Regions from separate parts of the Aerococcus sp. Group 2 genome, predicted to be linked through region 3. Evidence: riboswitches for the same ligand, from Rfam matches in the RefSeq annotation. Region 3 holds a riboswitch; each other region holds the start of a gene.
What was found. Region 3 has a riboswitch for thiamine pyrophosphate ahead of thiT (energy-coupled thiamine transporter ThiT). Riboswitches for the same ligand answer to the same signal wherever they lie in the genome.
Positions count from the first base shown of each region.

Region 1: another riboswitch for thiamine pyrophosphate. It lies ahead of JFU01_RS02460 (LuxE/PaaK family acyltransferase); the one in region 3 lies ahead of thiT (energy-coupled thiamine transporter ThiT).
Region 2: another riboswitch for thiamine pyrophosphate. It lies ahead of JFU01_RS08660 (hydroxyethylthiazole kinase); the one in region 3 lies ahead of thiT (energy-coupled thiamine transporter ThiT).

Region 1 is NZ_CAJHPA010000002.1:10,463-14,659, reverse strand. It holds gene JFU01_RS02470 (penicillin-binding transpeptidase domain-containing protein) at 1-1,254, shown strand, start outside; gene rpmG (50S ribosomal protein L33) at 1,363-1,518, shown strand; TPP riboswitch at 1,914-1,999, shown strand; gene JFU01_RS02460 (LuxE/PaaK family acyltransferase) at 2,061-3,098, shown strand; gene JFU01_RS02455 (acyl-CoA reductase) at 3,091-4,197, shown strand, end outside.
Region 2 is NZ_CAJHPA010000008.1:8,363-12,559, forward strand. It holds gene thiD (bifunctional hydroxymethylpyrimidine kinase/phosphomethylpyrimidine kinase) at 1-674, opposite strand, end outside; gene JFU01_RS08660 (hydroxyethylthiazole kinase) at 661-1,500, opposite strand; TPP riboswitch at 1,658-1,756, opposite strand; gene JFU01_RS08665 (LysM peptidoglycan-binding domain-containing protein) at 2,192-2,896, opposite strand; gene nadC (carboxylating nicotinate-nucleotide diphosphorylase) at 3,212-4,087, opposite strand.
Region 3 is NZ_CAJHPA010000002.1:123,545-127,741, forward strand. It holds gene JFU01_RS02925 (cation:proton antiporter) at 1-746, opposite strand, end outside; gene thiT (energy-coupled thiamine transporter ThiT) at 1,075-1,641, opposite strand; TPP riboswitch at 1,696-1,795, opposite strand; gene pyrR (bifunctional pyr operon transcriptional regulator/uracil phosphoribosyltransferase PyrR) at 1,794-2,327, opposite strand; gene JFU01_RS02940 (alpha/beta hydrolase) at 2,483-3,310, shown strand; gene JFU01_RS02945 (iron-sulfur cluster biosynthesis family protein) at 3,416-3,739, shown strand; gene JFU01_RS02950 (hydroxymethylglutaryl-CoA reductase, degradative) at 3,869-4,197, shown strand, end outside.

The sequences.
Region 1 (4,197 bases), 110 kb from region 3:
TATGCCCGCAATGACCGGGTCGGTAAGTCTTACCTGGAAGCCATGCATGAAGATACCCTGCACGGCGCCAAGACCAAGTACGAAACTGAAATTAACCAAAGAGGCGAGGTCGTTAGAACCGACAAGGCATATCCTGGCTCCATGGGAAATACCGTTCAACTGACCATTGATACTGATTTTCAAAAGAAAATTGAAGAAATTTTAGAAGGCTACTTGCACGGGTCAAGTACCGGTAAAAATAATTCCATCTATGTGGTAGCCAGTGACCCTAATAATGGAGAGATCCTGGCCATGGCTGGTAAATACCGCAATGAACATGGCGAAATCATTGACGATGCCCTGGGAACTATTAATTCATCCTTTACCATGGGATCTACAGTCAAAGGAGCCACAGTTGGGGCTGGTTACCATTATGGCGTCTTAAAACCGGGTCAAGAAAATATCTTTATTGACCAACCGCTTTACTTTACTGGGACACCAAGGAAGGCTTCCTGGTGGGCAGCCCACAATACTAGCCCTGTTCCTATTAATGATGTCATGGCTCTGGCAAGGTCTTCCAATGTCTATATGATTCGGACTGCCATGGCTATCGGGGGCTTACCCAACTATGAAGCAGGGATGTCCTTGGCTGGTTTAGATCCAGAAACGGGTAATAAGTTGCGTAATTTTTACCATCAATTTGGTTTAGGAAGCTCGACCGGTATTGACCTACAAAATGAAGTGACTGGTCTGGAAGGTGAAGGGGGTAACCCTGGTAACTATATTGACTTGGCTTTTGGTCAATACGATACCTATACGCCCATGCAATTGAACCAATATGTCGCAACTATCGCTAACGGTGGTAAACGCTATGCCAGCCATGTGCTTAAACAAGTGCTCAGAGAAAATGGTGAGCATGAGTCTGACACCCCTCAAGTGGTTTATCAAAACCAACCTAAATTGTTGAATGCCGTACAATTAAGTCCAGAAGAACTGGGACGAATTCAACAAGGTTTCTGGTCAGCAGCCAACCATCCGCAAGGTCTCTCATATAATGAATTTAGAGGTTTCCCGGTGACTATTGCTGCTAAAACTGGTACGGCGGAAACAGGGACCGAAGGGATAATTAACTCGACCTTTGTTTCTTACGCACCTTACGAACAACCTAAGATTGCCTTATCGGTAGTCATTCCTGAAATCAGTGCCTCAGCTTATGATAAGACAGCAGAAGTTGTTGGACACAAAGTCTTGGATGCCTATTACCATAAAAAATAATTAAAGGGCATTTTTATAAAAAGTTTGAAAAGCACTGAGAACTATGGTAGACTTTTAAGGTATGATTAAAAATCTATGATAAATTATTGATCTGATGGAGGGAAAATAATGCGTATTAACATTCTTTTAGAAAATACGGAACTTAAGGGCGAACGCATTTACTTAACAGAAAAAAATCGTCGTAACAACCCTGACCGTATTGAATTAAAAAAATATAGTCCAAAATTACGTAAAGTATGCTTATTTAGAGAAGTTAAAAAATAGAAATATTTCTATTGCTAAAAAGAGAATGTGCCGATAGTCTTCAGACTATTGATCGATTTGCTGATATTCGTTGGAAGCTCTTATTAAGTTAAGGCTGAGATTGCTTTTAGAATGACATTTCCTTTTTAGACATTGATATAGTGAAAAGAGGCTGGAAAACTTTCCAGCCTCTTTTTTAAAATTTTCTAATCGAAATAGTTTGCAAAAGTCTGACCTGATCTAGTTGAATTAACTATGGAAGGCAATCGAAATCCTATCGCACATAATTCCTTCAATGAATATCAGGGCTTTTCTACTTTTAGCACACTTTCCTCCTTACAAGTCATTTTTTATGAAATCATTAAAAAAAGCCTTGCATATTGATGCTATGTAAGCGCTATGATAAAATTTATGTGAATTGAGATTCGGGGTGCCGGATGGCTGAGAATATACCCGTAGAACCTGATCAAGTTATTGCGTAGGGAAATCTATTCAACGGGAGAAGGCTACTGTCATCTTGAACTCAAGAGGATAGTGGCCTTTTTATTTTGTAGGAGGGAAAAATGAAAAAGATTATTAAACATTTTATAGAGCATCCCGAAGAAAAAGAAAATTTTAATGATATGGCTCTACTTTTATTTGAATATTTATATAAACATAATCAAGATTATCAGCAATTCTGTCAAAGAAGAGCTGTAGGGATAAGACAAGTACGTCATTGGAAGGACATCCCGGCAGTGTCAACCGACGCCTTTAAAAGTGCATTTCTGAGTGCAACGCCACATGAACAATGTTCGCGTATATTTATGACAAGCGGGACGACGACAGGAATCAGTGGAAAACACTATCATAAAGATCTAGAAATTTATGATTTGTCTGCCTGGTTAGGTTTCAAGCAGTATGTCACTGATCAATGTTTACCTACGGCCATTCTTTTTCCTAATGAAGAAGAGATGCCTAATTCTTCGCTGGCTCACTATTTAGAAATATTGAAGGCTAATGGTCAGCCGGATTCCATGCATTTTATCACTGAGAAAGGCCTAGAAGTCGCTGCTTTAAAAGAGTGGCTAATAGCGCATCAAAAGCAACCAGTAATTATTTTAGGAGCTAGCTATAGTTTCGTACACTTATTTGAAGCCTTAAGCCAAGGAGAAGTGCTTCCGATCCATCCGGATAGTCTATTATTTGATACTGGTGGGTTCAAAAATTTTTCTAAGGTTTATCAGCTAGATACTTTTTATCAAAAGCTGCTTTCGGTTTTTCCGGTAAGAACAAATCCAGTGAATATGTATGGTATGACAGAATTATCCACAGAATATTATACCCAGTTTGCTTTTGATAAATTGCTATTAAAACGAGGGCCGCATTGGATAAAATACAAAATTATTGACCCCGCGACGGGTCTAGAGGTTGAGCAGGGGAAACCAGGTTTACTCGTTCATATTGATTTAGCAAATATTAATTCTGTCCCTGCTATTCAAACAGGGGACTTAGCAATTGACCATGGAGAAGGTTTTGAATTATTGGGACGAGTAAAAAATGGAGAGCCTAAGGGCTGCTCTATAGCAGCTAAAGATTGGTTAGAGGTCCACCATGATTGACATAAACTGTGGCTATTTGCCGCCTATAGTAAATGATCTTGCTATTGAAAACCGTGAACTTATATTTGATTCAATACGGATCCAAGTCCCAGCTCCTAATGTTAAACAGTTAAAAATAATGATAGAACGCATGAAAAATGATACTTCTGAAATTAGTGTAACAGAAACCGTAGTAGCTATCGATAAGGCGATCCTTTGTTTATTAGATCGCCAGAATTCTCTTAGAAAGAAATATGAAAAAATACTTCCTATTATTACCGGCTATGATTCAGAAATTCTACGCTTAGCCTTGACTAAATTTTTATTGAATTTTAGACAACATGAGTTAAGGCGCTGGCTAGCTGAAAATTTTGAAAATCCTAATATTTTAGAAGAATTTGTGCCCAGAATACATGGAGGATATAGTCGCGCTTTTGCCCCGCAATTGTGTGCGCATATATGGGCAGGAAATGTGCCTGCTTTACCCTTATGGAGTTTGGTCGCTAATTTATTAGTGAAAGGGAAGCTAATTGGAAAAGTATCTTCTAGTGAGCCGAGTTTTATTGGTTTATTTTGTCAATTACTGATTCGAATTGAGCCTAAATTGGCTAATAAAATAGCAATCCTTTCCTGGCAGGGAGGAGATAAGGAGCGTGAGCAAACCTTAATTGACTCTTCTGATTGTGTCCTTGCTTATGGAAATAATCAAACCATGGCAGCTATTCAAGCAAAGCTTTCACCAACAAGTCATTTCATTGCTTTTGGCAATAAATTGAGTTTTGGACTTATTCATCATCAATTATTAAATGCTGAAAAGGTAAATCATCTCGTTCATGAAGCAGCTAAAGCAGTCGTTTATTATGATCAACAAGGATGCTATTCCCCTCAGATTTATTTTGTGGAAAGAGGAGGTCAAGTTTCTCCCAGGGAATTTGCCCTCATGTTAGCAGGAGAATTAAGAGCTTATGAAAATCGTTATCCACTTAGAAAGTTATCGCTCGAAGAAGCTTACTTACGATCTCAGTGGCGCGAAAAAATCGAATGGCAGGGAGGGTGTGAGATCTTCCCAGCTCATCCTGAGAAGTGGTTAGTGACTTATAGCCAAGCATTGACTTTCAGT
Region 2 (4,197 bases), on a different contig from region 3:
TCTGAGCCGGCAATAGTCAGGACGGCTTGGAGTTTAAAAAGTTTTTCAGCAGCTTTACGGATTTCTTGAGTCGCTTGGTAGGGGTCTTCCGCCTTAAATAAAGCAGAAATCAGAGCCACCCCGGCCAACCCCTGGTCCCGTAAATTGGCCATATTATCTAAGCTAATCCCACCAATGCCTACAATGGGAATATTCACCCCTTGGGCAATAGCTCTCAGGGTAGTCAGACTAGTGCCTTGGGCATTGGCCTTAGACTGGGTCGGATAGAGGGCGCCAACTCCCAAGTAGTCTGCACCAGCCGCCTGGGCTTTTAGAGCGGCATCCAAACTCTTAGCCGAAGCCCCGATAATTTTTCCCGGGCCGAGCAGTTCTCTAGCCTGGTCGACTGGCAGGTCATCTTCTCCCACATGGAGGCCGTCAGCATCTACCGCCAGGGCCAGTTCATAGTCATCATCGATAATAAAGGGGACACCTGCTTCTTGGCAGAGGGCTTTGATTTTTTTAGTTAGATCCAGCTTCTCCTCTTGGTCTTTAAAGGGATGGTCCTTCAAACGTAACTGTAAAATCGTCGCCCCTCCTGCTAAGACCTCTTTGACTTGCTGGATTAATTCGTCATGGTCAAAGCGGTCGGGCGTAATGGCATAGACCAATAAATCATTTTTATTGAATGTCATACTTGGCTCTCCTTTCTAATTTTTTGGCCTCTAATAAGAAGACCTGGTCAATCACCCGGTTAGAATAAGTGGCATTACCCTCATAAGGCTGGAGCACTTGAGCAGCGATTTCTCCCGCCACCCCATAGCTAATCATGGCCGCTGTAGCTAGGTAAAAAGGATCCTCATCCGGATTACCGGCTAAAAAGCTAGCTAGGACGCCGCTTAACTGGCAACCTGATCCCGTATAGGAAGCCATCCAGGGGTGGCCATTTTCAATGACTGCCAGCCGCTCGCCGTCAGTCACTAAGTCAATCGGGCCTGACATGGCTAGGATAATTCCTTTTTCTTGGGCATAAGCTTTAAAGTCCGGAGCAAAATCAGCCAGATTGGCTAAGCTTACCTCGTCTCCAGGACCCAGGTCGACCCCAGATCCTTGGCTTTTTTCAAAGAGGAGGCTTCGAATTTCCGAAGCATTCCCCTTTACCGCCCTTACTAGACCCCGGTCAATCAGCTCTTGACAGAGCTTTAATTTAGACGGCATAGCTGAAACCCCCACTGGGTCTAAGACCACGGGATGGTGGTCATTTTTCGCTGTGGCGGCGAGGTCCAACAATTCCTGATTAGGTCTGGGACTAGCGGCATTCAATAGCAAGAGGTCAGCCGTCTTGACCACATCCTGACTATTAGGTAAGTTATCGGTCATCACGGGACGCCCACCACTGGCCAAAATCACATTGGCCACATCATGAATGGTGACATAATTATTTAACACTTGGATCAGCGGGGCCTTGGCCTTGACCTGCTGGCTATATTTCGCAAAGGGAATGCTTATTTTTTTAGACATTGACTCATCTCTCTTACTCTGTTTAGATTACACATTTCACCTGCAGGTCTTTTACTTCTAGACAGAAAAAAGCCCTGCAAAGTATACTCCACTCAGTGTACTTTGCAGGACTTCTTATCGTTAGGCTTTAGCAAAAGCTTGGCTGTGCCTTATAACGATATTTGAATTCTCACATCCCTACGCAAGTCTTAACTTTCTCAGGTTCAAAGAGTCCAGGTTTCCACCTATCTCAGCAAAAGCACCTCTTGTGAGTACTTTTTAACTATAGCAGAAACCGCTTACCTATTCAAGGCGGAGCGCTTAAACTCCTTTTGGACGCTGAGATAAATAAAAAAACTCCAGCCCAATGAGCCGGAGTTAATGGTTTCGTCCTTTGGTGTGACTGTCACACTCTTTTGAAACGTGTTCCAGTCACAGGACGAACGTCCACTTCAAAAACTGGGAACGCTCAGATTCACTGAGCTTATCCCAGTTTTCTCCAGTGGTTTCGTCCTTTAGTGTGACTGTCACACTCTGTTTAAACGTGCTCCAAGCGCGAGGTGAGCTCCATTTCAGAAGTCCTTGCAAATCCTCTTTGAGGATTTACGGCGTACTTCTTCCAATTGCTGTAGCTGTTCGAAGCGAAGCGAGTTACAGATATAGTATGCGGAGCTCTCTCCCCTCTTTTTGCGCTTGTCACACTCTTTTTATCTTAGTACCAACCGTTAGCGTTCCAGAATGCTAAAGCGTTGTCCCATGAACCGTAACGACCGGCTACGTATTGGTCAGCCACACGTTCTTGGTTAGCTGGGGAGTAGTCACCATTTAAGTAAGAAGCGCTTAATTGGTAACGTCCGATGTATTGGCCGTTAGTTGCTGAGTATGAACCACCAGATTCACGTTGAGCAATGATTTCTTTAGCGGATGAAGAAGAACCAGTGTAAGCGCTTTGTGCTGGAGCTGGTGCAGGTGCAGGTGCTGGTGCTGGAGCAGCAGCTGGAGCAGCTTGAACAGTTGCAGGTGCTTGGTAAGTTTGACCAGCAGTTTCATCAACGGTGTAAACTTGAGCTGCTTGACCTTGTTTTTCTACTTCAACTTCATTAACCTTACCTGATTGGTCAGATTTGAAGGTTAATTTAGTTCCTGGGAAGATTAAGTTAGCATTTTCGATGTTGTTGATTTCAGCTAATTCTTTGGTGTTCACGTCTGCTGCTTGAGCAATAGCGTTTAAGGTGTCACCAGATTTAATGACATAAACTTTTTCGTTGTCATCTAATTTTTGGAAGTCAGCTTTGATTTCTTCAACTGAACGTGCTTGCCATTCAGCTGCGTGTGCTTCAGTCGTTTCCCCAGCAGCAAAACTTACTAAGGCTGATAAAGCGATTGAGGTACCTACTAAAACTTTCTTCATATTCATGTGTAATAAAAATCCTTTCTTCTATGCAAAGTTCATTCTTTTTTCTATTTAATATGATTAAGCCTCTTAATCATTCAGATTCATTTTTATCTCTCAACGAGGTCTTTCCCTCGTCGACATGAAATATACTATCATGGCTTCCAGACGAAGAAAAGGGATTTTCTGACTTGTTAAGGCCCTTTAATTACTTTGACATTTTAAAAGGATTTTCTGAAATATTTCTGTCGCCTTGTAACCTTGCTGTAACAAAAGTCAGGGCAAAACTTGAGTTATGGGTATTAGAAATCAAGGACTTCTGCCTCAAGAGCTACAGACCTACTTCCTCACTTTCAAATGTTTGAGGGACAGATCTAAGATTCCGGCCGAATGGGTAATGGCCCCACTAGAAATATAGTCAATGGCTAGGTCCTTATAATCCGCGACATTGTCCCAGGTAAAGTTTCCTGAAGCTTCTATAATCGCTTGACCGTTAATGAGCGCAATGGCTTCCTCCATGGTGTCATGGTCCATATTGTCGAGCATAATAATATCAGCTCCAGCCTCCACTGCCGCTCTGACCATGTCCAAGTCCTCGACTTCAATTTCAATCTTCTTCACAAAAGGGGCATAGGCCTTAGCCGCTTGGATGGCTTCTTTGACCCCACCGGCAGCAGCAACATGGTTATCCTTGAGCATAATTTGGTCAGAGAGTGAGTAACGGTGGTTATAGCCGCCCCCTACCCGGACTGCATATTTTTCCAAGGGGCGGTAGGCCGGGGTAGTTTTACGGGTATCCAGTAACTTTATCCCACTACCTTCTAAGGCGTCTACAAAACGGCGGGTAGCAGTAGCGATACCACTCATTCTTTGAAGAAAGTTGAGGGCAATCCGTTCCCCACTTAGGAGAGTATTGACGGAGGCCTTAATTACCATCAAGGTCTCCTGATTAGCTACCCGGTCACCATCTCGGACCAGACTCTCAAATTGAACTTCAGGATCCAAATGTAAGAAAACCCGCTTGAAGAGATCCAAACCACAAATCACTCCCGCTTGCTTAGCTAAGAGCTCGACCTGGGCTGCTTGACCCTGATAAATAGCATTGGTCGACAGGTCTTCATAGGGAATATCTTCCTTAAAAGCGAGGGTAATTAATTCATCAATAATATCTTGGTTCAGATTTATAAAATTAGACACTTGTTTTGGATTAGCCATCACTAAACCGCCTCCTCATTTTTTCTATCCTGATTCTCTGACTAGCCACTTTCAGCCAGCCAAAGGGACTGACTTTCCTGATCTTAAAAAGCCCAAGAAAGCTGATACTG
Region 3 (4,197 bases):
ATCATCTGAGTTTCGGTGAAAACATGCCAGTTCAAATAATTATCTAAGGCATAGATGACCAGCATGGTGAACAAATAGATTAGGAAGCTTTGCTGTTTGGAAGCGCCCTTTCCTACTAATTTCCCTGCGACAACTCCGATCAGTCCCCCCAAGAGAATCGGAGCTAGGATCATAATCAGTAATGAACCCAGGACGGAAGTGGAACTTTCGTTTAGAACTGCTCCAATTACTGAAACTAAGGGGAAGAAGACAATGTTAACCATCACTGAGTTAAAAGCCGTCATCGATGGCACTGAATCAGATAAGGGGCCGGAACAATCATACTGCTCCACCACTGAGACTGGAGGGGCCGGCGCAGTCGCAATAGCGATCCCCCCAAAGAGTAAGGCAGCAATGATGGGTAGACCTAAGAGGTGAAGAATAAGGGCAAAGGATCCCGTCACCACTGCAAAGGTTACCACCAGGTCAGATATTCCCATGGCGAAGACTTTACTGATGGAGTCCTTGATATCACGGTAAACTAACTTATAGCCCACCATCGACCCCACTAGAATTTGCATAAGTACCATCAGTGATTGATAGACCTTGGTTGAAATTAGTTCAGGGCTTAAAAGGTTTAGCCCGTGCTCTCCGAGAAACATGGCCACAATCAACCAACCAATGATGGCTGGGAATTTGATTTTCTTAGCCAGTTCTCCGGCAAAATAAGCAATAAGCATTGCCAGTAAGAAACGAAGAACAAACACATTGAACACTCCTTTCCAATATTTTTCTTAAATCCTCTATTATTTATTGGTTGTTATAGCCTTCTCACTTTGGGTTAAAAATATAGTTCATAACTTCACATACTTAACTAAAAAAAGAGAGAAAGCTTTCAGCTAGGCTTTAACTTTAGTTATCCTTTTCACAAAATATTATAGCAAACGCTTTCTTATTAAAGTGTTTGCGCGCCAACAATTCTATAAAATATTTCTTTTTTATCAAAAATAGGTCCCCGTCAATAAAAAAAGACGCCCCCACTCAAAGGGCGTCTCAAAATAATAATTCCATCTAATCAATCGTTAAAATTGCAGCTTAATCTTCTGGGTTTAAGAGTCTGGGGGCATTATTAAATAACAAGGCCACCACTAAAGCCCCTACTAGCCAAGTAAAGAAACCGGTAGGTACATTGACAATCGTCGTATACCACCAAGCATTCATCCCTTCTGGCGCATAAGAAGACCAAAAGGCATAGCCAGCGAACCAATGAATAAAGTATTGGGCGACCATCCCAATAAAGGTCGCTGAAAAGATACCGATCCAAAGGCCTTTTTTATCCCCTTTTAAGCCTGCACTCTTCACACGATTAGCAAAGACTCCAGTTAAACCTGCTAACATAAAGGCGAAGAAGTATTCAAGAAAGACTTGGAAGGGAGTTAGAATCGTCGCTTGACCGGTGATTAATTGCAAAAGTCCAAACAGAAAGCCGGCAGCAAAACCGCTCTTTATCCCCCGTCTTAAAGAGATCAAGTAAATGGGAATAACTCCTAAGTTTACCCCAATACCTACTCCATTGGTTGTCGGCAAAAGTCCTAATAAATAAGCTAATACCGCTACCATAGCAATTTCCAATAAAATCCTTACTTGTTTACTTTGTCCCATAATAATTAAATCCTTTCTTAGCACAAAAACAGGTAAGAGAAAATGCCTCTTACCTGTTTTTTTCGTGCACTTTCTTCCGCTAGTATTACCTAGTCTCAAGTTCAAAGGGTCTGTAAATTACATCTCAGCCATAAAGGCTCCCCTAGTACCAACTATTTAATTATATATACTGCATCCTTACTGTCGAGTTCCCGCATCTTCACCCGAATTTTCTCTTGCCGGGAAGTGGGAATGTTTTTACCAACAATATCCGCTCGAATCGGTAATTCCCGGTGGCCCCGGTCAATGAGCGTCACTAAAGAGATCTTGCTTGGACGCCCATGATCCATCAAGGCATCCATCGTCGCCCGAATGGTCCGACCGGTCATGAGCACATCATCACAGATAAAGATATGTTTACCATTCACATCAAAGTCCAGCTGGGATAAGTCTTTGATCAGCTTATCCTTTTCCTGGTCGAGGTCATCACGATAAGCGCGGACATCTAATTCCCCATAAAAGACATCAGCCTCTTCTAACTGGTTGATGCGGTCCTTAATCCGGTTAGCAATAATGGCTCCCCGGGTTTTAATCCCCACGATGGCTAAATTAGCGGTACCATGGTTGCGTTCCAAAATCTCATAACTCATTCGCGTTAAGGCGCGCTTCATTTCTGCTTCGTTGAGAAGCTCGACTTCTGTTGCCAAGGCATCTCCCCCTTATCCTTTATTCTACTCATCATTGTAGCGAAATATTGTGAAGTCTGCAATTATTTCTTAACCTTGAGCATTGTCAGGGGGATTGCGCTTGCTTAATCCCCCCGGGTCAAGTATGCTAATAGCACATTAAGCGGAGGTAAATCATGTTCAATGCCGATTATTATTATCTAAAAATGAAAACCCACTACTTAAGCTTGCCCTATTCCGGCAAGAAGCGGCGGGTGCGAGTCCTACTCCCTAAAAATTACCAGCAGGAATCCGCGTCCTACCCAGTCGTTTACATGCATGACGGACAAAATGTTTTTTATAGTAAGGAGTCCTTCCTAGGTTATTCTTGGAAGGTCATCCCCACCCTCAAGCGTAATCCCGATTTAGCCAAGATGATTGTGGTCGGAATCGACAATGACTCTCAGACTCGGGCGGATGATTATAATGCTTGGAGCTTCGAAAACCCTAGCGACCCTAAGGCAAGGCCCTTGGGCGGCTTAGGCAATGATTTTAGTGACTTCATTATGAAGGTGGTTAAACCCTTTATCGACCAGACCTATCGGACAAAAACCGATAAAAAACATACAGCCATGATCGGGTCTTCTTTTGGGGCCAATATCACCGCCTATATGGGAATTAAGTATGCCGATCAAATTGGCCGCTTGGGGATTTTTTCCCTAGCCCAATGGATAGCCCAAGAACCCTTTGACCGCTATCTCAAATTGCAAAGCTTAGACCCCGAGCAAAAAATCTACCTCCAAGTCGGCACCAAAGAAGGCGACGATACTGACCGTCTCTTTCTCCCAGGCAATATGGCCCAAGCCTATATCGATGCTTCCCTCCACTACCAGGCCTTGCTTATAGCAGGAGGTATCCCGGTAGAAAATATTGACTTCAACATCTATGTGGATGAAGAGCATAATGAATTTTACTGGGCCAAACATCTCCCCGACTGCCTCCGCTTTCTCAGTAGCGGCTGGTGAAGGTGTGAAAACGTTTTAAAAATTATTTTTAGGCTTTTCCGGCTAAACTGCTCACAAATTCTGATATAATCATCCTTACAAGAGTTGTTGTGAGGAGGATATGCCATGAAGTTATTTTTCACCCAGAAAGCCATACAACAGTTACAAAACTTAGATCGTTTCCATAATATTTGCCTAACCACTTCCGATGAAACAGGTCATACCAGCCACAGAGCCTATCGTAGTTTAGTCTTACAAACTAATGCACCAAGTTTTGAAAGCTTTGATGAGGTCCTGGAAACGCATATCGGTCAAATCCATGTCACAACACAAGCCCTCAGCATCTTAGGCAATGATAACCGGATCGATTTTGATGAATTTCGGCAAGTTTTTGTTCTCTTAACCGACGATCAAATGGTCGATGATAATCTCTATTGTATCGATCATTAATACCGACTGGCTATTGATTAATCAAGTAATGACCCATAAACTAGAAGTTGGAAGCAATTGCCAACTTCTTTTTTTATGGAAAAGTACAAAGACTTCCCCCTCACTGATAAACAAAGCACTTAGGAGGTTATTATGACTCAAGTGAATTTACAGGGCTTCTACCGCCTCCCCTTAGAGGAACGTCTGGCCCGCTTAAATGAGCTCCACTATATTAGTGATGCAGAAAAAGATTATCTCAAAAATAACCAGGGTTTGCCCTTAGACCTGGCTGATAACATGGTTGAAAATCTCATTGGAACCTACTCCCTCCCCTTGGGACTGGCAATGAACTTTGTCATCAATCAAAAAGACTACTTGATCCCCATGGCGATCGAAGAACCGAGTGTCATTGCAGCAGCCAGTTACGCCGCTAAAATGGCTAAGGCAGGCGGTGGCTTCCATAGCGAGGTCTTGAACCG